DNA from 3 places in the Tardiphaga sp. 619_E2_N8_4 genome. Region 2 is predicted to be linked to each of the others. Evidence: predicted binding sites of a transcription regulator. Region 2 holds the regulator's gene; each other region holds the start of a gene.

Region 1 (10,795 bases), 5.5 Mb from region 2:
TGATAATATTTCAGATCGAGGCCGTACAACGTGGTGTGGCTGAGGATGCCGGTGTTGAATCGGTATTCGACCTGGCTATCCATCTGCGCTTGGTTGGCGATACCGCGTGTGCCGAATGGAAAACGAGCGAGATCCCCCGTGGTCTGATTGGCGTAACCGCTGCCGGTGACACCGGTGTAGTTCACATCCACATGGGCGAAGCGCGCGTTCTGCCGGAAGGTGACGCTATCCGACAGCTTGCGCTCGAACTGGTAACCGAGCATTTCCTGCTCGCGCTTGAACTTGTCGAAATTCGGTTCGCCGCCGAAGAAGCTGGTCGGGATGCGACCGAAGGGAGCTCCGGTGACGGTTCCGACGTAAGGCAGGAACTGCGCTGCACGCGTCTCGTTATACGAGGCCGAAGCGAGGATCGTCAGCGTGGTGTCAACATCCGGCTTCCAGGTCACCGACGGCGCGATGAAGTAGTTGTTGTTCGGCGTAAAGTCGGTCTGCGTTCCGCCGTTCTGCACTTGGCCAACGACGCGAGTGTAGAGTTCGCCATTGCCCGGCGCCAGCTTGATCGGTGTGTTGATGTCGAAACCAATATAGGCATTGCCAAAGTTATCGACGCCGGTCTCGATGTAGCGGATCGGATCGGCCTGCGGCGTCTTGCTGACGACATTGACAATGCCGCTCGGGCTGGAGCCGCCATACAGGATCGCCGACGGGCCGCGCAGGATTTCGACGCGCTCCATGTTGGAGGGCTGCAGCTTCCAGCTCGCATAGGACGTGTAGAACAGCTGCATGCCATCGAGAAACACGCTGTTGTCGTCGGACTTGAAGCCGCGGATCAGAAACCAGTCGTTGCGGAAGTCGGAGCCGAAGGTGCCGGCCAACACGCCCGGCGCATAGCGCAGGACGTCGTCGAAGCTACGGGGCTTCTGATCGCGGATTTGTTCCGCACCGATCACCGAGATCGCCTGCGGCGTTTCATTGATCGGCGTATTGGTCTTGGTGCCGGTCGAGCTGCGATTGGCGACATAGCCCTGGATCGGACCGCGCGGGCTTTCCACGAATACATTGGTCTGGCGCGGAGCAACCGGACGCGGCGCGACTGCCGTGCGGACACGCGGCGCGCGGCTCGGCGCAGCTGTGGCACGGCGACGCTGCTGGTTGGGCTGATTGACGACCACAGGCGGCAGCGGCTGCGCGCCGCTCTGCGTGGAACTGGACTGCGCCAGCGAAGTATCGAGCGTGACGACGCTGAGCGCACAGACCGACGACAGAAGCGCGAGACGCGACAGACGAATGGTGTTGTTCAAGGTGATCCCCAAAATCTCATCCACATCGACATATGCGATGATGGATGCCTCATATGATGGATCGGGGTTAGAGGGACGGCAGCGTCACCGCCAATAGAAGCGTTCCAAACAACAAGCATTCTGCGGCAGTGTGACATCACTGCCGCAGATTTTAATGGTTCTAAACTCAGCGGGTATTTTTCTCAGCAAGATGCAGCCAAGGCGCGACGATTATTTCTGCCCGGAAATAATTGGGACGCCTTCGCGCATGCCATTTTTTCTTTCGCGGTGGATAGTTACGCGGCACGCACCGAGCGTAGGAAGTTGCCGACCTCATGCTTCAGTCGCGTGCTCTCGCTCGACAGCGACTGCGCTGCGGACAGGACCTGCGACGAGGCGGAACCTGCTTCTTCGACACCGCGCTGCACGTCGGTGATGTTCGAACTCACCTGCATGGTGCCTGCTGCGGCCTGCTGCACGTTGCGCGAAATCTCCTGCGTGGTAGCGCCCTGCTCTTCAACGGCCGATGCGATGGCCGACGCGATCTCCGACATCTGACCGATAGTCATGGAGATCTCCTTGATAGCCGACACCGAATCCTCGGTCGCCTTCTGGATGCCGCTGACCTGCTGGCTGATCTCGCCAGTGGCCTTCGCGGTCTGCTCGGCCAGCGCTTTCACTTCCGCGGCGACCACCGCAAAGCCGCGGCCGGCCTCACCGGCGCGCGCCGCTTCGATGGTCGCATTGAGCGCGAGCAGATTGGTCTGCCCCGCGATATTGTTGATCAGCTCGACGACATCGCCGATGCGCGCCGCGGCCGTCGCCAGTTCGCTGACGCGGTTGTTGGTATTGTCAGCCTGCGCAACAGCCTCGCTGGCAATGCGCGCGGCGCCCTGCACCTGGCGGCTGATCTCGTGCACGGACGACGACATTTCCTCGGTGGCGGATGCGACCGACTGCACATTGGTGGCAGCTTCTTCCGATGCCGCCGACACCGCGATCGCCAAAGCCTGCGAGCGATCCGACGTTGCCGTCAATGTGGTGGCCGAACCTTCCAGTTCCTTCGAGGCGGATGACACGGTCTCGACGATCTGCCCGACGGCGCCTTCGAAATCGGCGGCGAGCTTCATCATATCCGCCTTGCGCTGTTCGGCCGTGCGGCTTTCCGTAGCGATCTGCGCGACCTTCATGCGCTCGACTTCGAGGCCGTTCTCCTTGAATACACTCAGCGCCGCCATGATCTCCCCGATCTCGTCGGCGCGCTTGCTTGCCGGAACGTCGACGGTGAGGTCTCCTTTGGCGAGCTTGTTCATCGTGGCGATGCTTGCCTTCAACGGACGCACCACGCTGCTGCGCGCCACAACATAGCTGACAATGATGGCGAGCAGCATCACGCCGAGCGTCGCATAGATAATGGTCCAGAGCGTGTCGTTGGCGGTTTCGAGAAACTCGACCTTCTTGATGCCCACATAGAGGATGCCGATCACGTTGCGGCTGGCGTCGAAGATCGGATCATAGACAGTCATATACGGCTCGCCGAGGATAGCCACTTCACCACGGAACGCGGTCTTGCCATTGAAGACTGCGTCATAGGCCGGCCCTTTCGCCAGTTGCGTGCCGATAGCGCGGGTGCCATCCGGCTTCATCACATTGGTCGAGATGCGGGTGTCATTCATGAAGATCGTCGCGGTGCCGCCGACCAGCATCTTGATCTTGTCGACCGCTGCAAAATTGCCGTTCAGCGGCTTGCCATCGGCAAGCAGCTTGCCATCCGCGATGCTGTATTTGTCACCGCTCTCGCGCAGCACGTTCCAGGCGACGCGCATATTGGTCTCGACCCGCTCCGTCGCGGATTTGGCGGCGCCCTGTTCGAGCACATATTTGGCGACTAGCGTGATGCAGATGCCGAGGATGAGAATGCCGGAGACCGTCATCAACATGATGCGCGGGCCAAGACCGAGACCCCGGCGACGGCCGGGTTTGGGTTGGGAGGCGGACAATGGCATTGCGATCTCCTGTCGCGCCGACCCCTCGGTCGTGCGCTCAAAGCCGAACGGCTCCAGACACACTCACTGCACAACGTCGACGAGGTATCCGGACCCGCAACTCAAGAAACAAGTTCCATCATTGTGATTCAGTTCTATCGGCTAGCCGTTCGAAAGCAGTTAATGTTCGCCTGGCGGAAAAGGTATAATCGTCTGATTTTGCGTGTTTTTCGGCATCTAAATACCTGAATCGAGGCTCCTTCCTGGCGTCCATTCGACGCATCTACCGATGCGCGCTCCGTTGCCGCGCATGGTGCCCGCGCGCCAGCGTGACTTGTGCCACCCGGCGAACTGCCGCCTATGGAAAGCTGCATTGACCATCGAGCCGATGACCCCTTCCGCTCCGCCGCGACCAACGATCGTCGGCTGGTTCGCCAACCAGCCTTATCTCCTGCTCAGCCTCACCTCGCTGTTCTGGGCCGGGAATATCGTGCTCGGCCGCTATGTCGCCGGCCACGTCCCGCCGGTGACGCTGGCCTGCGTGCGTTGGATCGGGGCCTTTTTCCTGTTGCTGCCCTTCGCCTGGACGCATCTGCGCGCAGACTGGCCGGTCCTCCGCGCCCAGCTTTCTCTCATGACCATGCTGGCGCTGACCGGCTTCGCTGCCAATACGGTACTGGCCTATTGGGGCCTGAAATACACGCAGGCCCTAAATGCGCTGCTGATCCAGTCGTCGGGCCCGCTCTGCGTCGCGCTGTGGACGCTGATCCTGTTCGGCGTGAGACTGACGCTGGCGCAACTGCTCGGCATCGTGGTTTCCATGGCCGGCGTGCTGATCATCATCCTGCGCGGCGATCTCACCGCGCTGGCCAGTATCCAGATCAATAAGGGCGATGCGATGCTGTTCGCAGCGCTCCTGGTGTTCGGCATCTATTCGGCGCTGATGCTGCGGCGACCGGTGACGCACCCGATGTCGCTGATTGCTTTCACCACCGCCGGCGGCGCGATCCTGACCCTGCCGGTCAGCATCTGGGAACTTAACTCGGGCTCGCCGCTGATCTTCGACACCGTGACGCTGCTGACGCTCGCCTATGCCATGATCTTTCCGTCCGCGCTGGCCTATCTGTTCTTCAATCGCGGTATCGCGCTGATCGGCCCGAATCGCGCGGCACCATTTCTGCATCTCATGCCGGTGTTCGGATCGGTATTGGCCATCGCGTTTCTCGGCGAACAGCCGCAACTGTTTCACCTTATCGGTTACGTGCTGGTGCTGTCGGGCGTATTCATCGCATCACGGCGATAGACCGAACATCCGCTCCGGCCAGCCTGACATCGGGAGTAGAAACATCACATGACCGTTTTCTCGCTTGCCCACCTCACCGTGCTATCGCTGGCGCCGCCAGAGATGATCGATGTTGCCGCGCGCTGCGGCTACCGGAGTGTCGGACTGAGACTGATCGCCGTGACCGCGGAAAGCCCTGGCTACCCGCTGATGAACGACAAGGCGATGATGCGGCAAACCAAGGCGCGTCTCGCCGATACCGGACTGCACGTGCTCGATATTGAACTCGTCAAGATCACGCCCGGGATCGACGTCGCGGCGCTTGAGCCGATACTCACCGCCGGCGCGGAGCTCGGAGCCCGCCATGTCATCGTCGCGCCCTATGATCCCGACTTGTCCCGCCTCGCCGACCGACTGGCGGCCATCGCCGATCTTGCGGCGCGATACGGCATCATGCCGGTGATGGAGTTCTTTCCCTGGACCAATGTGTCGAACCTGCACAAGGCGCGCGCCATCGTCGAGACCGCAGGCTGCGCCAATGCGGGTATCCTTGTCGATACGCTGCATTTCGACCGCTCCGACAGCAGCCTCGCCGAACTCGACGACATGCCATCGCGCTTGCTGCCGTTTTTCCATTTTTGCGATGCTCCGGCGGAGAAGCCTGGCACGGTGGAAGGACTGCTGCACACCGCGCGCGCTGAACGGCTGCCACCCGGCGACGGCGGCATCGACCTCTGCGCCATCGCCGCGCACCTGCCGAAGCATATTCCGGTCGCGCTCGAAGTGCCGATGGATGCGCTGACCCGGGAGCGCGGCCCCGAAGAAGTCGCGCGCCGCGCAATCGCCGGCGCGAAGCGCCTGCTGGGAGATTGAGAATCTAGCGAGTAATCTACGCGCACATGCCACCGTCCGGCATAGCACCTGTCTCGCGCGCGTTATGCCAACGTATGAGCGATAACCGGCCCGGCTATCGCTGTAGCTGGTCCAATCAGCAAGGGCGCCAGATTCTGTTCGCTCCATGCGAGCCCGCGTCGGTTCGACTCCTCGGCGCCCGCGAAATTGTTGAAGATGCTGATCGCCGTCACCGTATCGTCGGACGCATAGACCACATAATAGGCCATGAAACCTTCGACATCACTGATGATCGGAATGGCACCTTCCTTGATCCTGCGCGTCAGTTCCTCAGCCATGCCGGTCTTTGCCTTGCTCTGACGAATGGCAGCGTACATGGGACGCTCCTTCACCCGTAAGCTGCCCGCGATCGCACCTGCCGCGATCATGCATCGCACACACTCATCATCGGCGGGACGAGCAGCAGGGTTTCCCGCGCATAGAACCTACGCCATCCCGCGCAGCGACGCCATCTGACGCCTCCCCACCCACTACGCGCCTCCGATCAATATTCCCACCGCCAGAACGATGACGCCGCCAAGCACCACCTGAAAGACGGCCTGCAGGAACGGCGTATCCATATAGCGCGCCCTGATATAGGCGATGGCCCAGAGTTCGAAAAAAACGACAACACCCGCGATGGCCGTCGCGATCCAGAATGCATTCGGCCAGCTGTCCGGCACGAGATAAGGCAGAGTATGGCCGAGACCGCCCAGCGTCGTCATCAGCCCACAGATGCCGCCACGTAGCCACGGCGAGCCGCGTCCGGTCATGGATCCATCGTCCGACAGTGCTTCGGCGAAACCCATGCTAATGCCGGCGCCGATCGACGCGGCGAGGCCAACAAGGAATGTCTGCCAGTTGTGATGTGTTGCAAACGCGGCCGCAAACAGCGGCGCCAGCGTCGATACGGAGCCGTCCATCAAGCCCGCAAGACCTGGCTGGACATACTGCAGGACGAACATCCGGTGGCGGGTGTTGTCCTCCACCGTACGAACGTCGGACGTCAGGATGGCATCCGATAATTTGGCCGCGAGATGCTCGTGTCCTTTTTCCAGCTCGGCCAGATCGCCCAGCAACTTGCGAACGCCGACATCCGTCGCCTGCTCGGCGGCCCTGGCGTAAAAGCGCTCGGCCTCGAACTCCATCCTCTCGGCCTCCTTGCGGATGGTGTCGAGCGACAGGTTACGCGTGAGCCAGATTGGTCGGCGGCGGATGAAGCCCTTGACGTCTTCGCGCCGGATCGGCGGAAGGTTCGGTCCGAAGCGCTCCTCATACATCTGCAACAGCAGATGCCGATGGCCCTTTTCCTCTTCGGCCATCTCGCTGAAGACTTTCGCGGAATCGGGATAGCGCTCTGCCAGATCCTCGGCGAAGCTGAGATAGATCCGGCTGTCCTCTTCCTCGCTGGAGATCGCAACCGCCAGCACCTCGCGTTCGGTAAGCTCCGAAAACGCCTTCATATCAATACCTTGCTTAGTTTAGAATTATTCTAATTTATATAAGAGCTGCCTTGCATTTGTCAAAGAGCTTTGCGCCTGCGCGGCGCTGAACCTGTCGCTGGTCGGGAAGCAGTAGCGGCGACGAGAAGGATCGCGACGAACCGACCGTGCGTGCTCCGGAGGTCGCCCCGGCATTCGCACCGACCCCGACGTGGAGATGCTGCGGAGATCAGCGACCGTCTGCAGGTGCTGTCGCTCACGAACGCGATAAGGTCGACCCGGTGCAGCAGAAGTCGATGCATGGCCTACACCATCGACAGCGCGCTCACCTGAACTGCATACCTTTCCGCTTCCGTGCGTCACCGACCTCCGCTAGTTTGCCCGCAACAAATATGGGCTACCAAAGCCGATTCAGGGAGAAAAGCGGAATGCACGGACTTTCAGTTCTTCGCGGTGTGGCGAGCGCATCGTTTATCGGAGCGCTGCTGTTGGCGACCCCGGATGCCATCGCACAAATCGCGAACTATCCTAACCGGGCGATCACGCTGGTGCTCCCTTTCGCCGCCGGCAGCGGCACCGACACCACGACGCGCCTGATCGCCAAGGAACTCGGCACCGCACTGAACGCCAACACCGTGATCGACAACAAGGCCGGCGCCAATGGCTCGATCGCCGCCAGTTTCGTCGCCCGCGCCCCCGCCGACGGTTACACGCTGTTCGTCACGACCAACACGACGCATTCGGCCAATCCTTTTCTGCTCAAGACCATGAGCTATGATCCGATCAAGGATTTCACGCCGATCGCGCGCACCGGCGACCTGCCCTTCATGCTGGTGATCAATCCTGAGATTCCCGCCAACTCCGTGGAAGAGCTGATCGCGCTCGCCAAGAAAGAGCCGGGCAAGTACTCCTACGCATCGGGCAGTTCGTCGGCGATCGTCTCGGGCGCGACCTTTGCCCGCCTCGCCAAGCTCGATCTCCTGCACGTGCCTTACAAGAGCTCACCACCGGCGCTCACCGATGTCATCGCCGGCCGTGTCAGCATGATGTTCGTGGACGTCCCGACCGGCCTGCCGCATGTCAACGCCAAGGCGTTGAAGTCGCTCGCGGTGACCACGAAATATCGCTCCAAGCTTCTGCCGGATCTGCCGACCATGGACGAGGCCGGCGTGAAGGGCTTCGACATCACCTCATGGCAGGGCTATCTCGGCCCGGCCAACATGCCGAAGGACATCGTCGTCAAGCTCAACGCCGAAATCCGCAAGATCGTCGAACGCCCCGAGATCCAGAAAGACCTTGCCAACCGCGGCATGGAAGCCTTCTCCGGTACGCCGGAAGAATTCGACGCCTTCCTGAAGGATCAGCTCAAGGTGTGGGAGAAGCTGATCACGGATGCAGGGATCGAGAAGCAGTAGGCGCATTTCAGATAGAACCGCACGGCAGGTATGTTCGTCATGCCCGGCGAATGCCGGGTATCCACGTCTCGGCCACAAAGAAGACGTGGATGGCCGGGACATCCAGCGAAGCCGCGCTTCGCGCTTTGCCCGGCCATGACGATGGTTTTGCGTGGGTTGAACGAAGAGGAACCGCGCCTAACCCGCAGACTCGGCGACTGCATGTCGCAGGGTTTTCCCCTCTCGTCATTTTCTTGTCACGGAACTGTCAGCGCAGCGTAACGCCCGCGCCTCAGAACACGCCGCATGGTCACCACAAGGAGACACACCATGCGCAGCACATTCCTCTGCTCCGTCGCTTCCCTCGTCATGCTCACATCCGCCGCTTTCGCCCAGACCGAAGGTGAATTCCCCGCCAAGCTCGCCGGCCATGCCGTGCTGCCGGCGACGTCGACCATCGATGCGCCTGCGGATGCGCCGAACGACCTGAAGACCTCGGGCAAATACACCACCGGCAAGCGCGTCGACGCGCTCGGCACCGTGATGGGCAAGTCCTACGAGCGCGCCACCGGCATCTCGCTGCCGATGAAGGGCCAGCCGCTGCAGGGCCATTCCGGCATCAAGGTGATGCCAGACGGTTCGTTCTGGGTGCTGACCGACAATGGCGCCGGCTCGCGCTACAATTCGGCCGACTACATGATCTATCTCAATCATCACAAGATCGACTGGAAAAACGGCAAGGTCGAGCGTCAGGCCACCGTGTTCCTGCACGATCCCGACAAGAAGGTGCCGTTCCGCATCGTTCATGAAGACACCGCCAAGCGCTACCTGACCGGCGCCGATGTCGACACCGAAGGCTTCCAGATCGTCGGCGACAATTTCTGGATCGGCGAGGAATTCGGACCCTACATCATCAAGGCCGACAAGACCGGCAAGGTTCTGGCTGTGTTCGACACCGTCGCCGACGGCAAGCCGGTGCGTTCGCCCGACCATTGGTCGGTGCAGTCGCCGGGCGCACCGGGCGCCACCTACACCACGGTCAACCTGCGCCGCTCCAAGGGCTATGAAGGCTTCGCCTCCTCCAAGGATGGCAAGTTCCTCTACGGCCTGCTCGAAGGCCCGATCTGGGATGCCGAGAAGAAGGACTGGGAAAAGGTCGACGGCAAGGAAGCTTCGCGCATCCTGGAATTCGACGTCGCCAACGAGAAGTTCACCGGTCGCTACTGGCAGTATGTGTTCGAACAGAACGGCAATGCCATCGGCGACTTCAACATGATCACCGCCGACAACGGCCTGATTATCGAGCGCGACAATGGCGAAGGCACCAAGGACAAGGCCTGCGCCGACGGCAAGCGCGGTGAAGACTGCTTCCCGGATCTCGCCAAGTTCAAGAAGGTCTACAAGATCGAACTGAACGACGCCAATGTCGGCAAGCCCGTTCGCAAGATTGGTTTCATCGACCTGATGAAGATCCAGGACCCGAACAAGCTGGCCCGCAAGCCGCTGAATGACGGCGTGCTGACCTTCCCGTTCTTCACCATCGAGAACGTCGACCAGGTTGATGCCACCCACATCATCGTCGGCAACGACAACAACCTGCCGTTCTCGTCGAGCCGCGAGCCGAACAAGGCCGACGACAACGAGTTCGTGCTGCTCGAAGTCGCCGACTTCCTGAAGGCGAAGTAAGCAACGCGAGCAGGCCCCCGCCTGAAACGACGAAAGCCCTCCCGCAAGGGAGGGCTTTTCTGTTGAGCGCGGCTCTCTGACTTCCCCTCTCCCCCAGCGCAGCGTAGCTGCGCGCAGTGGGAGAGGGTGCCTGAGCGAAGCGAAGGCGGGAGAGGGGTAGCCCCGCGCTCGGCCGCCCCCTCTCCCGTCTCGAACCCGCTTCGCGTGTTCGACCCACCCTCCCCCGCAAGGGGGGGAGGGAAAGAAATTAAGCAGCACGCACCTTGGTCAGGAACTCGTCCACCGCCGTCCGCAACATGCCGGACTGGGTGTCGAGCTCCCTGGCATTCGACAACACCTGCGAGGCCGCCGTCCCGGTCGCTTCTGCTGCGCTGCTGACGCCCCCGATATGTTCGCTGATTTCACTGGAGCCCGCCGCGACCGACTGAATGTTGCGCGCGATTTCCCGCGTGGCCTCGCCCTGCTCCTGGACGGCCGTGGAGATGCTGGTGGTGATCTCGCTCATCTGCGCGATGGTCCCCGTAATGGCGCTGATCGAAAGCACGGCTTCGCTGGTGGACGCCTGCATGGCGGCGACCTGGGCGGAGATCTCTTCGGTAGCCTTGGCGGTCTGGCTCGCCAATGCCTTCACTTCAGAGGCGACGACCGCAAACCCGCGGCCGGACTCGCCGGCGCGCGCCGCTTCGATGGTCGCATTCAGCGCGAGCAGATTGGTCTGGGAGGCGATGCTGTGGATCAACTGAACCACTTCGCCGATCTTCTCCGCGCCGCTGGACAACAGCTGAACGGTCGCATTGGTGCGCTCCGCATCGCCGACTGCCTTGCTCGCAATTTG
Region 2 (10,795 bases):
GTCGGTCCGATCTATGGCACGCTGATCACCTCGGTGATCGCGATGGCTATCGCCATCCCGGTCGGTCTCGGCATCGCGATCTTCCTCACCGAACTGTGCCCGAACTGGCTACGCCGCCCGATCGGCATGGCGGTTGAGCTTCTCGCTGGTATTCCCTCAATCATCTACGGCATGTGGGGCTTCTTCGTGCTCGGCCCGTTCCTGGCCAATCACGTGCAGCCGTTCATGATCAATGCCTTCGAAGGCGTGCCGGTGCTCGGTACCATCTTCGCCGGCCCGCCGTCCTATCTCTCGCTGTTCAACGCGTCGCTGATCCTCGCCATCATGGTGCTGCCCTTCATTACCTCGATCTCGGTCGACGTGTTCAAGACGGTGCCGCCGGTGCTCAAGGAAGCCGCTTACGGCGTCGGTTGCACCACCTGGGAAGTCGTCCGCAACGTCGTCATCCCCTACACCCGCGTCGGTGTGATCGGCGGCGTCATGCTGGCACTTGGCCGAGCGCTCGGTGAAACGATGGCGGTGACCTTCATCATCGGCAACTCGTTCCGCATCACAGGCTCGATCTTTGGCCCGGGCACAACGATCTCGGCGGCGATCGCCAGCGAGTTCGCGGAGAGTGACGGTCTGCATCAATCGGGCCTGATCCTGCTCGGTCTCCTGCTGTTCGTACTGACATTCTTCGTGCTCTCGGCAGCGCGTTTGATGCTGCTGCGTCTGGAAAAGAAGGCGGGCAACTAACATGAACCCGATTTACGCATCCCGCCGTCGCCACGATACGATCATCCGTCTGCTTTGCGTCGGTGCCGCTCTCTTTGGCGTTACCTGGCTCGCGCTGATCCTGTTCACGCTGTTCTACAACGGTCTCGCGGGCATCAGCCTGCAGATATTCACCCAGAACACGCCGCCGCCCGGCTCCATGGAAGGCGGCCTGCTCAATGCCATCGTCGGTTCGGTCATGATGACCGTCATCGGCGTCGGCATCGGCGCGCCGCTCGGCCTGTTTGCCGGCACCTATCTCGCGGAATACGGCAAGCACGACAAACTCACCTCGGTGATCCGCTTCATCAACGACGTGTTGCTGTCGGCCCCGTCCATCATCATCGGCCTGTTCGTTTATGGCGCGGTGGTGATTCCGATGGGCGGCTTCTCGGCTCTCGCCGGCTCGCTCGCGCTCGCCGTGATCGTGATCCCGGTCGTCGTCCGCACCACCGAGGACATGCTCGGCCTGGTGCCCAATCCGTTGCGTGAAGCGGCCTCGGCGCTCGGCCTGCCGCGTTCCTTGGTCATCAAGCGGATCGCCTATCGTGCAGCCCGTTCCGGTCTCATCACCGGCGTGCTGCTGGCGACCGCACGTGTCGCCGGTGAAACGGCGCCGCTGCTGTTCACCGCGCTGAGTAACCAGTTCTTCAGCCTCGATCTCACCAAGACGATGGCCAACCTGCCGGTGACCATCAACAACTTCGTGCAGAGCCCCTACGAGTACTGGAAGCAGCTCGCCTGGAGCGGTGCCCTGATCATCACCTTGACCGTACTTGCCCTTAACATTGGCGCGCGCATTCTCGGCGCCGAGAGGACAGCAAAATGAGTGAGCTTTCTGTGTCGTCTGGCGTTCCTTCCGTTTCGATGCCGCCGCCGTCGGCCCTGCAGGGCGAGAGCCGGCCCAAGGTCACCGTGCGCGATCTCAACTTCTACTATGGCGAACACCACGCTCTGAAGAAGATCAACCTGACGCTGATGGCGAACCGCGTGACTGCGTTCATCGGCCCGTCGGGCTGCGGCAAGTCCACGCTGCTGCGCATCTTCAACCGCATGTATGACCTGTATCCCGGCCAACGTGCCGAAGGTCAGCTCATGCTCGACAACCAGAACATTCTGGATCCGAAGCTGGATCTCAACCTGCTGCGCGCCCGCGTCGGCATGGTGTTCCAGAAGCCGACCCCGTTCCCGATGACGATCTATGAAAACATCGCCTTCGGTATCCGCCTCTATGAAAAGATCTCCAAGTCGGAGATGGACGTGCGCGTCGAGAAGGCGCTGCGCGGCGGTGCGCTGTGGAACGAAGTCAAGGACAAGCTCAACGCATCGGGCCTCAGCCTGTCGGGCGGTCAGCAGCAGCGCCTGTGCATCGCGCGCACCATCGCGGTGCGGCCAGAAGTGATCCTGTTCGACGAGCCGTGCTCGGCGCTGGATCCGATCTCGACCGCGAAAATCGAGGAGCTGATCGACGAGTTGAAGGATCAGTACACGATCGCGATCGTGACCCATAACATGCAGCAGGCTGCCCGCGTCTCCGACAGCACGGCCTTCATGTATCTCGGCGAGTTGATCGAGTTCGATCAGACCAACAAGATCTTCACGTCGCCGACCGATCGCCGCACCCAGGATTACATCACCGGCCGCTTCGGCTGACGCGACATATTCGCGGGAGGAATTTGAGATGGCTTTTGAACACACCACCAAGGCTTTCGACGACGATCTGCAGGAGCTGACCCGTCTCGTTGCCGAGATGGGTGGCCTCGCGGAACGGCAGATCGTCGAATCCGTCGATGCGCTGATCCGCCGGGACGTCGCGCTCGGTGCGCGCGTCGTCGCCACTGACTCCGAGATCGACCAGTTGCAGCGCACGATCGAAGAGCGCGCCGTGCTGACCATCGCCAAGCGCCAGCCGATGGCTGTCGATCTGCGCGAGATCGTCGGCGCGCTGCGCGTCGCCACCGATCTGGAACGCATCGGCGATCTCTCCAAGAATATCGGTAAGCGCGTCAATGCACTCGACAGCGACTTCCATCCGCTGAAGCTGATCCGCGGCCTCGAGCACATGACCGACCTCGTGACCACCCAGGTCAAGGCTGTGCTCGACGCCTATGCCGCACACGATCTGCCCGCCGCGATGACGGTGTGGAAGGGCGACGAGGAAATCGACGCGATCTGCACCTCGCTGTTCCGCGAACTCCTGACCTATATGATGGAAGACCCGCGTAATATTTCGTTCTGTATCCACCTGATGTTCTGCGCCAAGAATATCGAGCGGATCGGTGACCATGCCACCAATATTGCGGAAACCGTGTTCTACATGATCGAGGGCCAGCAGATCCTCGACAAGCGCCCGAAGGGCGACATGACCACATTCGCGAATACGCCGACGGTCTGAAGCATGATCCGGAAAAGTGGAAGCCAGTCTTCCGCAAGGATCATGATCTAAAGGCTTTTCGGACGTCACTGAGGATATTGACCATATGGCTGTGAATGCACGCATTCTGGTGGTGGAGGACGAGGAAGCCCTCACGACGCTTCTTCGCTACAATCTCGACGCCGAAGGCTATGATGTTGAAACCGTCGCTCGCGGCGACGATGCGGACACCCGCTTGAAGGAGCGGGTGCCGGATCTCGTGGTGCTCGACTGGATGCTGCCGGGCCTGTCCGGCATCGAACTGTGCCGCCGCTTGCGCGCACGGCCTGAAACCAAGGCATTGCCGATCATCATGCTGACGGCGCGTGGCGAAGAGAGCGAGCGCGTCCGCGGTCTCGCCACCGGTGCCGACGACTACATCGTCAAGCCGTTCTCCGTGCCGGAGCTCCTGGCCCGCGTGAAGGGCCTGCTCCGTCGTGCAGCTCCCGAGCGTCTCGCCACTGTCCTGGCGTTTGGCGACATCGAACTCGACCGTGACAAGCGCCGCGTCGTGCGCTCAAGCCGTCCGATCGATCTCGGTCCGACCGAATATCGCCTGCTGGAGTTCTTCCTGGAACATCCGGGCCGCGTGTTCAGCCGCGAGCAGTTGCTCGACAGCGTCTGGGGCCGCGACATCTATATCGACGAGCGCACCGTCGACGTGCATATCGGCCGCCTGCGCAAGCTGCTCAATCCCGCCGGTGAGCCCGATCCGATCCGCACCGTGCGCGGCGCCGGCTACGCGCTGGACGACCGGTTCGACAAGGCGGCGGAGTAGGTATCTTCCTTCTCCCCGCCTGCGGGGAGAAGGTGGCCCGGCATTGCGCAGCGACGCCGGGTCGGATGAGGGGGACTCTCCATCGGCTTCGGAGTCTGTGGAGCGGGGCCCTCACCCGACGCCCTCATGCTTCGCATGCGGACGCCGACATCTCCCCGCAAGCGGGGCGAGGTTAGAAGCCCCAAACAAAAAATGCCCGGCTCATCACCGGGCATTTTCATTTGGTTTAGATATCTTCCAGCTCAGCGCGTCGGCTTCGGCACCGCGCGGCGGCGGTCGCTGGCCGGCTGATAGGCGATGCGCGAGTGATGTGCGCAATAGGGGGCGCCGGCCAGGGCCTTGCCGCCGCAGAAATAGAAGTCCGCGCTCGACGGATCGCCGATCGGCCAATGGCAGGTGGCTTCGTTGAGTTCGACCAGCGACAGGCGCTGGCTGATCGGCACAATGTTGTCATAGGCGATCGGGTCGGGCTCGGCCTCGATCTCGTAGTTATGGGCCAATGCTGTGTTGCCGCGCGCCATCGGGCGGGCGACGCGTACCATCTGCTGCGCCGGGCGCGCCTTGCGCTGCCGCGGAGCTGCCGAGGAGGGGCTCTTGGCACGGCCGGACAGGCCGAGACGGTGCACCTTGCCGATTACGGCGTTGCGGGTCACGTTACCGAGTTCCGCAGCGATCTGGCTCGCGGAAAGGCCGCCTTCCCAGAGTTTCTTCAACTGTTCGACGCGATCGTCGGTCCATGTCATTACCGTCATCGCCGTTTTCCCTTCGTGAGCGCCGGCCTGACCGGGCAGCGCTGCGAGTTGAGACTTCAAAAATCCCTGCGGTCAGAATCCTTTAGCGCTCACCGGGCGCGAATTTCGCGTCCGGCTGTTACGCCGCACTGGATGTGTCAAAAGGATCTACCGCCGCACGAGATGTCGTATCCGACGAGGCAAAAGCTACAATATGCCGTGACTCGCGCGCAAGAGTCGGGCATGCCGCGTCCACATGCTTCTGCAAATAAAGCTGCAAAATCGGCTTTTTCTGCGACTCCGTGTGACTCGAAAGCCGCAGTGCGCGGTTGACAGTCTTCACAGCACACATAGAATAATGCCCACGTGCCGCCCGAGAAGGGCGGCACGTTTCGTTTCTAGGGTCCGTTGTTCGATTTCGCACAGTTGTCATCGACGCGGCCGCAGTCTTTTCGATCGGATCGGTTATGACCAGCAACGCAACGTCTTCGCCCCTCTCTCAGGCTCACTTGCTGCCTGTTTTCGCGCGTGCGGATGTCGCTTTCGAGCGCGGTGAAGGCGCGTGGCTGATTGGAACCGATGGCGAGCGTTATCTCGATTTCACCAGCGGCGTTGCCGTGAACGCGCTGGGCCATGCGCACCCACATATGGTCGCCGCATTGCAGGAGCAGGCCACCAAGCTCTGGCACATGTCGAACCTGTTCAAGAGCCCGGACGGCGAGCGCCTCGCCGCGCGGCTGTGCGAACAGAGCTTTGCCGACTTCGTATTCTTCGCCAATTCGGGTGCGGAAGCGATGGAATGCGCGATCAAGGTGACCCGCCACTATCATTTCTCCAAGGGCCACCCCGAGCGCACGCGCATTATCACCTTTGAAGGCGCATTCCATGGCCGCACCCTCGGCACGCTGGCGGCGACCGGCGCTGCCAAATATCTTGAAGGCTATGGCACGCCGCTCGACGGCTTCGATCAGTTGCCGCTCGGCGATATCGAAGCGGTGAAGAAGGCGATCGGTCCGAACACCGCCGGCATTCTCATCGAGCCGCTGCAGGGTGAGGGTGGCGTGCGTGCACCGAGCAACGCGTTCTTCGGCGCGCTACGCGAACTCTGCGACAAGAACGGCATTCTGCTGATCTTCGACGAAGTGCAGACCGGCATGGGCCGCACCGGCGAGTTGTTCGCCTATCAGCGCATTGGTGTGACGCCTGATGTGATGTCGCTCGCCAAGGCGCTCGGTGGCGGCTTCCCGATCGGCGCATGCCTCGTCACGGCGGAAGCGGCCGAAGGCATGGCGCCCGGCTCGCACGGCTCGACCTTCGGTGGCAATCCGCTGGCGGTCGCTGCCGCGAATTCCGTGCTCGATATCATGCTGAAGCCCGGTTTCTTCGACCATGTGAAGAAGATGTCGCTGCTGCTCAAACAGAAACTCGCGGGCGTGGTCGACGGCCACCCTGATGTGCTCAGCGAAGTGCGCGGCGAAGGTCTGCTGATCGGCCTCAAGGCTGTCGTGCCGGCTGGTGATCTCGTGGCCGCATTGCGTGACGCGAAGCTGCTGACCGTCGGCGCCGGCGATAATGTCGTGCGCTTCCTGCCGCCGCTAATCGTCAGCGAGTCCGAGATCGAGCAGGCCGTGCAGCGGCTGGAACAGGCCTGCGTGGCCCTCGGTTCATCTGCCAAGACGCAGGGAGCCGCGTGATGAGCACGTCACTGCGGCACTTTCTTGATCTCACGGCCGTGCCGGCCAGTGAGTTGCGCAATATCATGAACGCGGCTGCCGCCATGAAGGCGAAGCTGAAGGGGCGGGATGGCACGAATGCCGAGCCCGATCGTCCGCTCAAGAACAAGACGCTGGCGATGATCTTCGAGAAGCCCTCGACGCGCACTCGCGTGTCATTCGAGGTCGGCATGCGCCAGCTCGGCGGCGAAGTCGTGATGCTCACCGGCGCCGAAATGCAGCTCGGTCGCGGCGAGACCATTGCCGACACCGCACGCGTACTGTCGCGCTTCGTCGACATCATCATGATCCGCATCCTCAATCATGACTCGCTGATGGAGCTCGCGGAAAATGCGACCGTGCCAGTCATCAATGGCCTGACGCGCTTCTCGCATCCCTGCCAGGTGATGGCGGATGTGATGACCTATGAGGAACATCGCGGCCCGATCAAGGGCCGCACCGTGGCCTGGACCGGCGACGACAACAATGTGCTGATGTCCTGGGCCCATGCGGCCGAGCGCTTCCAGTTCAAACTCAATATCGCGACGCCGCCGCAGCTGTCGCCGAAGAAGCCGTTCAAGGACTGGGTCAAGGCGGCAAACGCGCCGATCACCTTCAGCGACGATCCCGATGCGATGGTGAAGGGCGTCGATTGCGTTGTCACCGACACCTGGGTGTCGATGGGCGACAAGGACGGCGAGACCCGCCACAACCTGCTCAAGCCCTATCAGGTCAATGCGCGCCTGATGTCACTGGCCAAGCCGGACGCACTCTTCATGCATTGCTTGCCGGCGCATCGCGGCGAGGAAGTCACCGACGAGGTCATCGACGGTCCGCAGTCGGTGGTGTTCGACGAGGCCGAAAACCGTCTGCATGCACAGAAGGGCATTCTGGCCTGGTGCCTCAACGCGGTGGCGTGAGGCGCGATCAGCGATCGAGTTCTGTCGCGGCCAGCTCGGCCACCTGAAAGTCGATGCTCGCCGGATCGTCGTCGCCGAGGAACCATGCGGCCGAGAGGCCGGTCCATGCCAGGACCCATTGCAGTAAGCGATAGCGATCGAGTTTGGCCGCGTCGCTGACGACCTCGACACGCCGCTGGAAACGGCCTGGCAAGGTCGAGACCGGGCGCGTGGGGTCCGAGAGATCCGGGTTGGTGAAAATGTTGGCGAAGTCGAAGCCGCGCTCGCCGATGATGTGCTTCGGATCGATGGCAAGCCAACCACGCTCCCCGAAGTCCAGCACATTGTCATGGTGGAGGTCGCCGTGCAGCACGGTCACCTCGCGCGGGTCGTCCAGCAAAGCGTTGGCCGTTTCGGAACAGCGACGTAACAGGCCGCCATGGGTCGCTGCGGCCGGCGCGAGTTCGCGGAACCAATGCCGCAGCGGTACCAGCGGAGGCGGCGATTTTTGCCTGGGCCGGTGCAACCGCGCCGCCACGGCGCACAGGATGCGCGAGGCTTCGTCGTCCTGTCCACCACGCGCCATGTCGGAGAGCGAGGCCGGGCCTTGCGCGCGTTCCATCAGCAATGCGTCGTCATGGCGGGCCAGAACCCGTGCGGCGCCGTCGCCGTCCCACCATTCCAGTACCGCGCTGCCGGCGCGTTCGTCCTCGCCCTTGGCCAGTTTCAGCATCGCCGGCTGGCCCCGATGCAGGACTGGCAGCAAATATCCAGCGTGGGAGGTAATGGGCGTGCCGTCCGGGACGAGGTGCCATCGCCTAAGGTAGGTTTCAAACATCGTTCGCTTATACTTGGTAGATATTTCATCCGAGCGGGGGCAAATCGTCGCCGGATGCCTTGTATTCGTTCGGACATTTGCCCCTTTGCGGGGTTTCGATTTCAGCTCCTCGCCCTTACATAGAGCGCCATGACCCCATCAAATCCAAATCTCCAGCCCGACGCCCCCATCCGCGCGCCGTCTTCCGTTCCGGTCGATGACGCGGTGCTGCCCTTCGAGGTGGCGCCGCTCGACCTGCGCGGGCGGCTGACGCGGCTTGGTCCGGCACTCGATGAACTGCTCGCCAAGCATGATTATCCCGCGCCGGTGGCCAAGCTGCTCGGCGAGGCCATCGTGCTGACCACACTGCTTGGCTCGTCGCTGAAATTCGACGGCCGCTTCATCCTGCAGACCCAGACCGACGGTCCGGTGTCGCTGATGATCGTCGACTTCCGCGCGCCCGATAAAATGCGCGCCTATGCGCGGTTCGATGCCGAGCGCCTTTTGCCCGGTCTTGGCACCGCGGCGCTGCTCGGCAAGGGCCATCTGGCGATGACCGTTGATCAGGGGGCGGATATGAGCCGCTATCAGGGGCTCGTCGCGTTGAATGGCGGCACGCTGGAAGATGCCGCACATGAATACTTCCTGCGCTCCGAACAGATTCCGACCAAGGTGCGCCTCGCCGTCGGCGAAGAATGGCGCAGCGGCGAGGAAGGCGGCCCGACACATCGCTGGCGCGCCGGTGGCATGCTGCTGCAGTTCCTGCCGAAGGCGCCGGAGCGCGTGCAGCGCGACCTCCATGCCGGCGATGCGCCGGAGGGCGCGAAGGTGGATGCTGTGCCGGAAGATGACGCCTGGGTCGAGGGCCAGTCGCTGATTGGCACCGTCGAGGACGTCGAGCTGATCGATCCGGATCTGTCCGGCGAGCGGCTGCTATATCGCCTGTTTCACGAGCGCGGCGTCCGCGTCTTCGCGTCATCGCCGCTGCGCGCGGAGTGTTCCTGTTCGCGCGATGCCGTGTCCGGCATGCTGAAGAGCTTCGAGCCGCAGGACCGCGCCGATATGGTCAAGGACGACAAGGTCGTCGTGACCTGCGAGTTCTGTTCGTCGGTGTACGAGTTCACACCGCAGGAAGCGGGCGTGGAATAGGCATTCGCCCGCGTCACACCCCGCTGTCATTCCCCGGCACACCAATTGGTGCGGCGAGGAAACTCAATCCACACTCGTCATTCCGGGGCGCGGCCGGCACTTGCCGGACGCGAACCCGGAATCCCAGAGTGTTTTACGCTGTCGGAGACTCCCATGCGGGGATTCCGGGTTCACGTGCGCAAAGATGCGCCCGCGCCCCGGAATGACAGTTTGGGGCCGCAAGACAGCGCCTAAACATTTTTTCCTATCCTCTGTTGACAAGATCCCTGCCTTGATTATATTCCCCTTCGTCCGGCCCCGATGAGAGGGGCGATCGCGATCGTCACGTTCGCGGGGCTGGATGCGGTGGACGCCGGAGATGCGGCGTTACGCGGTTCATGGGGAACGTCTGTCTTCGGGCAGGACGGATCTGCGCCAGCACTGCTACTGGCAAGGAGACGGCCGACCTTGGGATGGGAAGAGCCCTGGACAGTGTGACGGACGACCAAATCGAAACGCGTTCGGCCAAGTGCTTTGCGGCTACCCTGTCCCTCCGCCCTGGGACATTAATTTTGGTGATGGGACCGTTCGCCATGGCAGATGTGCAAGCAACCGAAAAAACACCGCAGGCGGAACGTCGGGCAATCGCTCGGCGCCTCCGAAAGTCCTGATGCACTCCAGATTGCGGAAGACCGCATTCGCATCAGGCCCAAGGGTGCAACGGGCACCCGGCGTTCCGCACGCCCTCTCACAAGGGGGCGGGAATGCAAGAGACGACGGCGCCCCCGCGCCGCAAACAATGGGGGCGATGACGCATGTCTGAAAAGCAGTGGCTGTTTGAAAATTGAATCTGCGATGAGGCCGTAGGATGGGTAGAGCGCAGGCGCATCTTGCGCCGGAGCGAAACCCATCACCAACATCAACATACGGTGGTGATGATGGGTTTCGCGAAGACGCTCTACCCATCCTACATTTCTACGGCGGTCGCCTAATTCAGCACGCGCTTGCCGTCCGGTCCGTCCAGCGAAAACAGCGGCACGTCGATCTCGAACGGCTCGCCGGTATCGGTCACCATCTGATAGGTGCCTTCCATGAAGCCGGACGTCGTCGGCAGCGGCACGCGCGATGTGTATTCGAAGCGTTCGCCGGGCCCGAGTACGGGTTGCTCGCCGACGACGCCTTCGCCGCGCACTTCCTGCATGCGGCCGGATGCATCGGTGATGATCCAGTGCCGGGTCTTCAACTGCACGGTCTCTTTGCCGGCATTGGTGATGACGACCGTATAGGACCAGAAGAACTGTCGCTTCTCCTGCGACGAGCTTTCAGGCATGAAATTCGGTTCGACGGTGACTTCGATCTGTCGTGTTATGGCGCGGTACATGGCGGTGTCATCGTTCAAAATGCGTCGCAAGCATAGCGAAAAACACGTTACCGGCCAAATCCAGGGAAAATCGGCGTGGAGTGCTGCGCGGAACGGCGGCAACCCATCGCGGTTTCAACATAGTTACCCCATAATCGATCCCTGATTTGGCTATGACGTGACGGATCGCCCCATGCAGAT
Region 3 (10,795 bases), 210 kb from region 2:
CCGATCTCGCGATCATCCGCGGCGATCTCGAAGTGCCAAAGAATGCGCGCGCCGTCGCCACGCTGCGCAAGAACGTTGCTGTGATCTGGGTGCCGCCGGCCGCCAAGGGCAAGAAATCCGGGCCGAAGATCACCAAATTCTCGCAGCTCGCCGGACGCCGCGTCGGCGTGATCGGCAAGACGCAGGCCAACGTCAACCTGCTGAACATCATCCTGCGGCAATATGGCGTCGATCCGGCCAAGGTCACCATCGTGCAGTTCTCGACCACCGAAGTGGCTGAGGCCGTGAAGGACCAGAAGGTCGATGCGTTCATCGCGGCAGGTCCGGTGAACAGCAAGATCACCAATGATGCGATCCAGGCTTCGAGCCGCGATGGCACGCCGACCTTCCTCGCGATCGATTCCGCAGAAGCCATCGCGCAGAATTTCCCGATGTATGAATCATCGGAAATTCCTGCAGGCGCATTCGGCGGCGCGCCGGCGCGGCCGGACGACGACGTCAAGACCATCAGCTTTTCGCATCACATCGTGGCACGGCAGAGCCTGTCTGATGTGACCATCGCCGCCTTCACGCGGCAGCTGTTTGCGATCCGTCAGCAGATCATCAACGACTTCCCGCTGGCGGCGAAGATCGAGACGCCGGATACCGATAAGGATGCGGTGATCCCCGTGCATCCCGGCGCGGCCGCCTATGTGGATGGTGAAGAAAAGACCTTCCTCGATCGCTATAGCGATTACATCTGGTGGAGCCTGATGGGGCTCTCGGCGATGGGCTCGATCGGCGCCTGGTTCGCGAGCTATCTGAAGAAGGATGAGCGCAACGTGAATGTGTCAGAGCGCGATCGTCTGCTCGACATGATTGCCGCCGCGCGCAAGAGCGAGTCCCTCGAAGAGCTCGATACGATGCAGGCGGAAGCCGACGATATTCTGCGTCATACGCTGAATTGCTACGAGCATGGTGCCATTGAGGAAGGCACGCTGACAGCCTTCAATATTGCGCTCGAGCAATTCCACAACGCCGTCGCCGACCGCAAGGCGCTGATCGGCATGATCCCGCCGGAGCCGATGAATCCGCCGGAGCAATTGCGTCAGCCGCCGCGGCCGCTCGCGGTCTAGAGTCTTTCGTTTTGACGCGTTTTCTTCACGCGAACCGGGACCACTTCGCTCGAAAACGCTTTAGCGCTTGAGATAGCGCCAGCCGATCACGACGCCGCTCACCGAGACCATGGTGCCGAGAATCGACAGCAGCCACACCACGATGTCCCAGGCCGGACGATACATCAACAACAGCTGAAAATCGAAACTGTGCAGCGCATTGAACAGCCAGCGATAGGTGCGCCGGCTTGAGTCGACGCGGCCGAGGATGTCGCCGGTGACCGGGCTGATGTGAAACCAGGTTTGCGCGTCATCATCAAATGTTGCGCGTAACACTGGCAATTCGCGGTTATTGTGGTGCGCGTACCAATAAGCGTCGTATTTCCCGAGGGTTACCTGGTTTTCGAGGCGCGAGTCTGGCAGCAGTTTTGTTGCGGCGTTCCAGAGGCGGTCTTGCGGCAGTCTTGCGATTTCGCCACTTGTCGGATTGATCGCCATTTTCGTGCCGTCGCGCTTCGCGACGATCATCAGCGGCATGCCGTCGATCCATACGAAGCGCGCTTCGACCGCGGCCTTGTCCGCCGGTGCGCGAATAGCCGCAGCGATATCAGGCGCGTCGTGGCCGGCATAGCGCTGCAATACCTCACGTGGCGTATTGCGGTCGGCAAAAACACGGCCGGGATCGAGCGACAGCCAGCCCGAGAACATCCAGGTCAGCACGAACAGCCCGGCGATCAGTCCGGTGACGTGATGCCACGCCATCCAGCCGCGATAGGGCGTGATGTTGCCGCTCGCATAACGCCGCTTGAGGCGCACGCGCAAAATGCCGATCCAGATTCCGGTAACGCCGACGATCAAACAGATGCCGGAGATCCAAAGCACCACGAGCCGCCACAGCGGGCCGTCCTTGCGCAACACGGTCGGATAGATCCAGTGCGGGATCGAGCCGAGCCAGTTCCAGACGCGCTCCGTGCGGTTGGTATCGAGTGCGATCTCGCCAGAGCGTGAGGAGACGTAGAGTTTTGTACCGGCGCCGTCGCCGAGTGTGATCAGATACAATGGGCGTAGCGGATCGTAGCGTGCGGTCACGCTCCACTGGTCGCGATCGACGATCTCTTCGAGCTGAGGCGACTTGCTGGCGGGATGGTGCCGCGCGACTGCAAGTGCCTGCTGTTCGTTGATGTCGGTGATTGCGCGGCCATCGGCGGCGGAGATCGTCTGCCGTTTGCCGTCCCAGCCAGTCAACCGATACACCGGCTCGTCGGCAACCATGTTCAATCGCAATTCGCGCGGATAGCGCGTGGCACCGGCAGCCTTCATCGCCTCGTCGGGAGAGAGCGCCACTTTCTCCCAGACGATATCGGGCAATGCCGCCAGCCGCTCTTTATTGGAGAGGCCGGGAAACGCGACATACATCATCACCACGCCGGAGATGAACCACATCGCGAAGAAGAGGCAGGTGACGATGCCGACCCAGCGGTGACCGATATACAGCCACCGCCGGAGTGTTCGTGTCAGTGTGCGTGGCACGCTCAGAACTTTACATTGACGGCGAGTTGAGCGGTGCGCGGTAGGCCGAGCAGCCACTGATTGGTGCCGCCCGATGTTGCATAGACCTCGTCGAGCAGATTGTAGACTCGGAACGACACCGTCGTATTGCGGTCGGCCTTCCACTGCACGCCGGCATTGACAACCTGATAGGCAGGACGCACGAGCGTGTTGGCGTTATCTGCATAGATGCGGCCGACGAATTGGACGCCCACATTTGCCGACCAATCCTGTGCAAAGGCCCAGGTCGCCCAGATGTTGGAGACGTTCTGTGGCACATTGGCCGGCACGTTGCCGGCGTAGTTCACCGCAACGCCGCCAACTGACTGCACGAAGTCATCATATTTCGCACGCAGGAAAGCGGTATTGGCATCGATGCGCCACCCGTGGTCGAGGGCGAGGCCCACCGAAGCCTCGACACCGCGCGACGACTGCTGACCGACCTGGACAACCATTGACGGCAAGTTCGGATCGCGCGCCAACAGGTTGTTTTTGACGATCTGATAGCCGGCTAAGGTCCACTCGCCGCGGCCACCCCAGAACGATTGTTTGACGCCGATCTCGACCTGCTTACCGGTCGCTAGTTCGAAGCTCTTGTTTGTTGCCGCCAGCGAGACTAGGCCGCCAACCGGATCTACGGCTGTAGAGTATTGGCCGTAGAAGGCCAGGTCCTTGATGGGCGTATAGACCGCTCCGGCGCGCCAGCTGGTCGCTGAGAAGGATTTCTCGAAACTGTTACCGGGGGTGACGTAGTCGGTGCGATTGATAGTCGGCTCGTCCTGCCGGATCCCAGCGATCAGAGAGAGTTGTTCCGTGATCGACAGACGGTTCTCGGCGAATAGGCCGTACTGGTTGGTCGTGGTGCTGAAGCCCGGAACCGTTTGGGTCGTTGTCGCAGCGAAGGAGCCAGGGAAGAAATCGGTGAGCGACACCGACGACGTGCCGCCATAGGGCGAGTTGTTGATGTGTTTGAAGTCGATCTGGTTGACGTCGAAGCCGGCGACAAATTCGTTAACCATGCCAAAGATATGGCCGCGGAACGTCGCGTCGAAGCGGTCGCCGATCTGCTGCTGGTCGTGGAAGATCTCGATATAGTCGCTGCGATTGATGCGGCCCGTTGCGGCGCTGAAGTTGTAGGTCTCGACGTCTTTCCAGTGCCGCTGGCTGTTCAGGTAGTACAGGGTGTTGCGCAGCGTAATGCTGTCTGTCACCTGCCACTCGGTCTTCACCTGGTTCCAGCTGTCCTGATAGCGGATGCTGCTGTCGCCGACATTGTAATTCCTGAAGCGCAGGGACTCATCGAGCTTGCCGTTGATCAGCGGTGTGCCGAAATAGCGCGACGGGCTGCGATCGCCGTAATCCGTAGAGATCGTCCAGGTGATGTCTTCGGTCTGCTTGATCTGGACGGCGGCATGCACTTCGACATTGGAGGTGTTGTCACGATCGACCCAGCCGTCCGACATGTTGCCGGTCGCGGTGATGCGATAGGCGACATCCTTGTTGATCGGTCCACCGCTATCCACTGCAATGCGCCGGGTCATGTTGCTGTCGAGCGAGATTTCGGCCTGATTGCGCGGCACCCAAAGCGGCAGTTTCGAGATGACGTTGATGGCGCCGCCGACGGCTCCTTCGCCATACATCACCGATGCCGGGCCGCGTAGCACCTCAACGCGCTCAGCTGACCAGGTATCATAGGGGAAGGTCAGCGTGCCCGAGCCGACATAGAGCCGTGTGCCGTCATACAGAGTCATCACGGTGCCGTTGCCGGTGAAGCCGCGGGTGTTGAAGGCGATGCTGCCATTGCCCGGCGCCGGGCTTGCGGTGAAGCCGGTGGCGTTCTGTGTCACGGCGTCAATCAGATTCTGCTGGCCGCGTTCGGCCATGGTTTCCGCTGAGATGACCTCGACGCTGGCCGGCGTCTGCAGGCGCGTCAGGCCGAGGCGGCTGCCGGTGGATGTGGTGCCGGTGAGGTTGAGCGTCGGCGCTGCGAAGACGGGGCCTGTCGGCGTGGCAACCGGCGCGCCGGTATTGGCGGCGACATTGCGCTGCTGCCGCGAGCGCGCAGCGCGCGATGCATTGCCGTTCGTGGCGCGGCGTGCGCGTTGAGGTGTCGCTGACGGCTGAACGACAACAGGATCGAGCGTCTGGCTCGACTGTGAGGTTTGCGACCAGCTTTCGCTCGGACACAACAAGCAGGAGAGAGCAACAGAATAAAGAAAGGGAGTATGTCGCTTCAATGCAACGGGAGAAACGGAGGTCATGAACAGGACTCGCGGTTACGTGGCACGTCACCGCAAACCAAGTCGCCCCGCCGCTTTCAAACAGGCAGTGTGACTTCCACCAGGACACCCCGCCCAATGTGCTCGCGTGTGACCACGACTGGCGGCAGGTCTCCTGGCTCGCGGGTCAGTGCCTGTCGCCGCCTTCCCAGGTGAACACCCAGTGGCTCTTGGCGCAGGCTCGCCGCTTACAGTTGCGGGGGCAGCCGCGGAATCGGGGGATCCCCTCACCGCATTCCCTTTTGATCCCCGAAGGGAACCGTCGCGTTCACGTTAAGGTGAAATTTCCAAATGTGTCAATCAAGCTGCCAGCCATTCGCAACTTGCTTTGGCGGGTGTTGATATTGCGCATCACCTGTCATCGCAGCGTCAAGTGTTCTGCCTAGCACCACGGGTGCCAGAGCCAGGATCAGGAGTTCGCCATGGCACTACGTTTATCCCGTCGTCGCTTCCTCGCGCACTCAGCCGCAGCAGGCGCAAGCTTCCTGGCGATGCCTTACCTCAGCCGTGCGGCGGATCGTCCGGTCGTGTCGCATGGCGTGCAGTCCGGCGATGTCGGGACGAGCAGCGGCATGATCTGGTCGCGCGCCGATCGCCCGGCGCAGATGATGGTGGAAGTCGCCACTACCGAATCCTTCAGCAATGCGCGCATGTTGCCGGTTATCACGGCGCTGCCCGAGAGCGATTTCACGGCGAAGTTGCTGCTCGATAATCTGCCAGCCGGGCAGGACATCTTCTACCGTGTCAAATTCCGCGATCTCTCGCATACCGACATCGTCGGCGAGCCCGTGATCGGCCGCTTCCGCACCGCGCCGGCGGATCGCCGCGATGTGTCCTTTGTCTGGGGCGGCGATGTCGCCGGCCAGGGCTGGGGTATCAATGCTGACGATGGCGGCATGGTCACCTTCGCCACCATGCGAAAGCACAACCCGGATTTCCTGATCCATTCCGGCGATACGATCTACGCCGATGGTCCGATCCTGCCTGAAACGAAACTGCCTGACGGCGCGATCTGGAAGAACACCATCACGGTGCCGGAGAAGGCGAAGGTCGCCGAAACGCTCGATGAATTCCGCGCCGCGCACAAATACAATCTGCTCGACGACAATGTCCGCGCCTTCAATGCGCAGGTGCCGATCTTCGGCCAGTGGGACGATCACGAGGTCACCAACAACTGGTCTTCATCGAAGCAGTTGCCCGCGTCCTACAAGGAGCGCGACGTCACGCTGCTGGCGGCGCGCGGTGCGCGTGCCTTTCACGAGATGTATCCGATCTCGATCAATCCGAACGAGCCTGGCCGCGTCTATCGTACGCTGAATTACGGCCCGCATCTCGATGTCTTCATGCTGGACGAGCGCAGCTATCGTGGGCCCAACGGCCCGAACCTGCAGGAGAGCTATGGTCCCGATGCGTATTTCGTCGGTCCGGAGCAGATGGCCTGGCTGAAGCGCGCATTGATGGCCTCGAAGGCGACCTGGAAGGTCATCGCCTCGGATATGCCGATCGGCCTCGTCGTCTATGACAACGCCGCCGACAAAACCGGGTCTGAGGCCATCGCGCAGGGCGACGGACCAGTGCGGGGCCGCGAGCTGGAAATCGCCGATATCCTGCGCTTCATCAAATCGGCCGGTATCCGCAACACGGTCTGGCTGACCGCCGACGTGCATTACACGGCGGCGCATTACTACAATCCGGAAAAGGCGCAGTTTCAGGATTTCGAGCCGTTCTGGGAGTTCGTTTCGGGCCCGTTTCACGCCGGAACCTTCGGGCCGGCGGCGCTCGACAATACCTTCGGTCCTGAGGTCCGTTTCGTGAAGGCGCCGGGGCCCGATAAGCAGAATTTGCCCCCGTCGGCCGGCATGCAGTTCTTCGGTCACGTCAAAATCGACGGCCAAAGCGGCCAAATGACCGTTACCTTGCGGGATCGGGCCGATATGGCCCTTTGGGCCACGGTTCTGGACCCGAAATTGGGCTAACCATTTGGCAGATTCGCATTGTTTTTCGGCGATTTCCCCCTATATTGCGCCGCAACGCGTCCGAGTACCCGGCCCCTTCTGGCCGGGTTTGCTTTTGGAGGGATTGCCCCAGCGCGTTTTCAGACGAGGCAGTTATCGAACGCGCTCGAGCGCAAGGCATAAGCCTTTTGTTGTCGAGCATGTCTTGTTGAACCCGCTCAAGGGCACCCAGACCGTAACCAGAAGAAGACCTATGAACCTTCGCAACATTGCTATCATCGCCCACGTTGACCACGGCAAAACCACTCTCGTGGACAAGCTGCTGCAGCAGTCGGGCACGTATCGCGACAATCAGCGCGTCCAGGAACGCGCGATGGATTCGAACGACATCGAAAAAGAGCGCGGCATCACCATTCTCGCCAAGTGCACCTCGGTGCTGTGGGATGAAGTCCAGATCAACATCGTCGACACCCCGGGCCACGCTGACTTCGGCGGCGAAGTCGAACGCATCCTGTCGATGGTCGATGGCGTGATTGTGCTCGTCGACGCCGCTGAAGGCCCGATGCCGCAGACCAAGTTCGTGGTCGGCAAGGCGCTGAAGCTCGGCCTCAAGCCGATCGTCGCGATCAACAAGGTCGACCGTCAGGACGCCCGCATCACCGAAGTCGTCAACGAAGTGTTCGACCTGTTCGCAGCGCTCGACGCCACCGACGACCAGCTCGATTTCCCGATTCTGTACGGATCGGGCCGCAACGGCTGGATGGCCGACAGCCCGGACGCGTCGCATGATGTCGGCATGAAGCCGCTGTTCGATCTCGTCATCAAGCATGTCGCGCCGCCGGTGGTTGAAGAAGGTGCGTTCCGCATGCTCGGAACCATCCTGGAAGCCAACCCCTATCTCGGTCGCATCATCACCGGTCGCATCTCGGCCGGTTCGGTGAAGCCGAACCAGGCCGTCAAGGTGCTGTCGCGTGACGGCAAGGTCGTCGAAACCGGCCGTATCACCAAGATCCTGGCCTTCCGCGGCCTTGAGCGCCAGCCGGTGGAACTCGCCGAAGCCGGCGACATCGTTGCCATCGCCGGCCTGCCGAAGGGCACTGTTGCCGATACCTTCTGCGATCCGTCGGTTGAAATTCCGATCCAGGCGCAGCCGATCGATCCGCCGACCGTGTCGATGTCCTTCATCGTCAACAACTCGCCGCTCGCCGGCACCGAAGGCGACAAGGTCACCAGCCGCCTGATCCGCGACCGCCTGTTGCGCGAAGCCGAAGGCAATGTCGCGCTCAAGGTCGTCGAATCCGCCGATCGTGACGCGATGGAAGTGTCGGGCCGCGGCGAATTGCAGCTCGCGATCCTGATCGAGAACATGCGCCGCGAAGGCTTCGAACTGTCGGTGTCGCGTCCACGCGTGGTTCTTACCAAGGACGAAAACGGCAACACGCTGGAGCCGGTCGAGGAAGTCGTCATCGACGTCGATGAGGAATTCTCCGGCGTGGTCGTTCAGAAGATGAGCGAACGCAAGGCCGAGATGATCGAGATGCGTCCTTCGGGCGGCAACCGCCTGCGTCTGGTGTTCTACGCGCCGACCCGCGGCCTGATCGGCTATCAGGGCGAACTCATGACCGATACCAAGGGTACCGCGATCATGAACCGCCTGTTCCACGACTACCTGCCCTACAAGGGCGAGATCGCCGGCCGCCGTAACGGTGTGTTGATCTCCAACGACCAGGGCGAAGCGGTGGCCTACGCCATGTTCAAGCTGGAAGATCGCGGCCCGATGATGATCGAGCCCGGCTGGAAGGTCTACAAGGGCATGATCATCGGCGAGCACACCCGCGAGAACGATCTCGAACTCAACGTTCTCAAGGGCAAGCAGCTCTCCAACATCCGCACCACGTCGAAGGACGAAGCGGTGCGTTTGACGCCGCCGATCCGCATGACCCTTGAAAAGGCGCTGGCCTATATCGAGAGCGACGAGCTGGTCGAGATCACCCCGAAGTCAATCCGCCTGCGCAAGAAGCATCTCGATGCCAACGACCGCAAGCGCGCCGAAAAGACCAAGGAAGTGATCGCGTAAGCGAGAGCATTCTTTGACTGGTTACGAAATGCCCGGCGAAAGCCGGGCATTTTTGTTTGGTGCGATGCCTTCACTCCGCCCCTCATGGTGAGGAGGCGCGCAGCGCCGTCTCGAACCATGAGTTGGTGTCGCGCCGACGCTTGTGGCCATCCTTCGAGACGCCGCTGCGCGGCTCCTCAGGATGAGGGCAGAGTCAATTTGCCGGCGCTCCCACCTGCTTCAACGGATCCGCCTTCGCAAACGCCTCCATCGCCTCGCAGGTAGCGACGATGCGGTCGATGGTCGGGATGCCTGCAATCTCGATCTTCAGCACCTTCATGGTCGCGGTGATGCTGAGCAGGCAGATGTCGGCGATGGTCACCTCGTCGCCATGACAGAAGCGGCCGGTGGCGGGTTCGCTGGCGAGGCGCTCTTCCACGGCGGCAAGGCCCGTGGTGAACCAGTGCACCAGCCAGGCGCGAACTGCGGCATCGTCGAAGCCGGCGGTGATGGCGAGATATTTGCGTACACGCGGCGTAATGAGTGGGTGGGTGTCGGCGGCCAGCATCGCGGCGATCGAGCGCACCCGTGCGCGGCCGTGTGGATCGCTCGGCAGCAGCGGCGGGGTCGGATGGATCTCGTCGAGGAATTCCAGGATCGCCAGCGACTGCGTCAGCGGCAGGTGGCCGGGCTCGATCAGGGCCGGAATCGCGCCGAGCGGATTGATCTTGAGGAACGCGTCGCCGCGCTGCTCGCCCTTGTCGAGGTCGATCACGCGCTCGTGCGCTTCCAATCCCTTCAGGTTGAGCGCCACGCGGACGCGATAGGTCGCGGACGTCCGCCAGAAGCCGTAGAGTTCGAAATCGTGTGGGGCTGTCATGCATCTTCTCCGGGGGCAGCGGTGGCTTGAATAATTCAAGCAAGCCTTTATCCCGTTGTCACCCGTTTCCCATCCGCTGTGAATACCGACGCGATGACCAGACTGCCTTCCGAAGTAGATGTCGCCATCATCGGAGCCGGCGCTGCCGGCCTCGGCGCCGCGCGTATGCTAGGAGGTTCCGGGCTCTCCGTGATCGTGCTGGAAGCGCGCGACCGGATCGGCGGCCGCGCCCATACGATCATGGCGGCCCCCGGCATTCCGTTCGATCTGGGCTGTGAATGGCTGCACTCCGCCGACAAGAATGACTTCGTCGGCATCGCGAAAGAGCTCGGCTTCGCCGTCGACAAGTCGCGTCCGCCATGGCGGGATCAGGCCTATGACGCCGCCTTCTCGAAGGCGAAGCGCGATGAGTTCTTCGCCGCGATCGACGCGTTCTACGACCGCGCCGAGGAAGCCGCGGAAAACGAGATCGATGCGCCGGCGGCGACATGCCTTGAGCCCGGCAATACATGGAATCCGATGATCGATGCGGTCTCGACCTATATCAACGGTTTCGAGCTCAAGGATGTGTCGCTGCACGACATGGATGCCTATGAGGACACGGACATCAACTGGCGCCTGCCCGATGGCTACGGCGCGCTGATCGCAGCCTATGGCGCGCCGTGTCCGGTGGCGCTGAATACCGAAGTCACTGTTATCGATCATTCCGGCGCGCGCATTCGCATCGAGACGTCGCGCGGCACGCTCAGCGCGGCGAAAGTGATCGTCTGCGTGCCGACCAATCTCATCGCCAATGAAAATATCCGCTTCACGCCGCCGTTGCCCAGCAAGGTCGAGGCCGCCGCGGGCCTGCCGCTCGGCGCGGACAACAAGGTGATGCTGGCGCTCGCCGATGCCGAGAAGTGGCCGTCCGATATCGGGTTGCGCGGCGCCGCCATGCGCACCGGTGTCGGCAGCTTTCATCTGCGCCCCTCCGGCCGCCC

Evidence for each region. Region 2 encodes PhoB, which activates phosphate uptake and scavenging genes when phosphate is short. Its sites were predicted from a motif close to TGTCATNNANCTGTCAT; they were not measured.
Region 1: a site for PhoB is predicted at 8,530-8,546, ahead of AB8A23_RS29130 (esterase-like activity of phytase family protein). Genes of this name have one in related genera too.
Region 3: a site for PhoB is predicted at 5,278-5,294, ahead of AB8A23_RS04115 (alkaline phosphatase D family protein). Genes of this name have one in related genera too.

Annotation. Positions count from the first base shown of each region.
Region 1 is NZ_JBPWQJ010000001.1:6,128,333-6,139,127, reverse strand. Features, by position in the region: gene AB8A23_RS29165 (TonB-dependent siderophore receptor) at 1-1,301, opposite strand, end outside; gene AB8A23_RS29160 (methyl-accepting chemotaxis protein) at 1,577-3,286, opposite strand; gene AB8A23_RS29155 (DMT family transporter) at 3,654-4,568, shown strand; gene AB8A23_RS29150 (sugar phosphate isomerase/epimerase family protein) at 4,617-5,420, shown strand; gene AB8A23_RS29145 (antibiotic biosynthesis monooxygenase) at 5,483-5,776, opposite strand; gene mbfA (iron exporter MbfA) at 5,930-6,901, opposite strand; gene AB8A23_RS29135 (Bug family tripartite tricarboxylate transporter substrate binding protein) at 7,309-8,295, shown strand; gene AB8A23_RS29130 (esterase-like activity of phytase family protein) at 8,605-9,960, shown strand; gene AB8A23_RS29125 (methyl-accepting chemotaxis protein) at 10,208-10,795, opposite strand, start outside.
Region 2 is NZ_JBPWQJ010000001.1:664,877-675,671, reverse strand. Features, by position in the region: gene pstC (phosphate ABC transporter permease subunit PstC) at 1-738, shown strand, start outside; gene pstA (phosphate ABC transporter permease PstA) at 740-1,585, shown strand; gene pstB (phosphate ABC transporter ATP-binding protein PstB) at 1,582-2,409, shown strand; gene phoU (phosphate signaling complex protein PhoU) at 2,438-3,151, shown strand; gene phoB (phosphate regulon transcriptional regulator PhoB) at 3,243-3,947, shown strand; gene AB8A23_RS03175 (GcrA family cell cycle regulator) at 4,190-4,699, opposite strand; gene AB8A23_RS03170 (aspartate aminotransferase family protein) at 5,146-6,372, shown strand; gene argF (ornithine carbamoyltransferase) at 6,372-7,310, shown strand; gene AB8A23_RS03160 (aminoglycoside phosphotransferase family protein) at 7,318-8,127, opposite strand; gene AB8A23_RS03155 (Hsp33 family molecular chaperone) at 8,257-9,255, shown strand; gene apaG (Co2+/Mg2+ efflux protein ApaG) at 10,223-10,615, opposite strand.
Region 3 is NZ_JBPWQJ010000001.1:874,829-885,623, reverse strand. Features, by position in the region: gene AB8A23_RS04130 (TAXI family TRAP transporter solute-binding subunit) at 1-1,115, shown strand, start outside; gene AB8A23_RS04125 (PepSY domain-containing protein) at 1,176-2,624, opposite strand; gene AB8A23_RS04120 (TonB-dependent receptor) at 2,627-4,903, opposite strand; cobalamin riboswitch at 5,010-5,198, opposite strand; gene AB8A23_RS04115 (alkaline phosphatase D family protein) at 5,344-6,897, shown strand; gene typA (translational GTPase TypA) at 7,130-8,953, shown strand; gene maiA (maleylacetoacetate isomerase) at 9,147-9,812, opposite strand; gene AB8A23_RS04100 (flavin monoamine oxidase family protein) at 9,906-10,795, shown strand, end outside.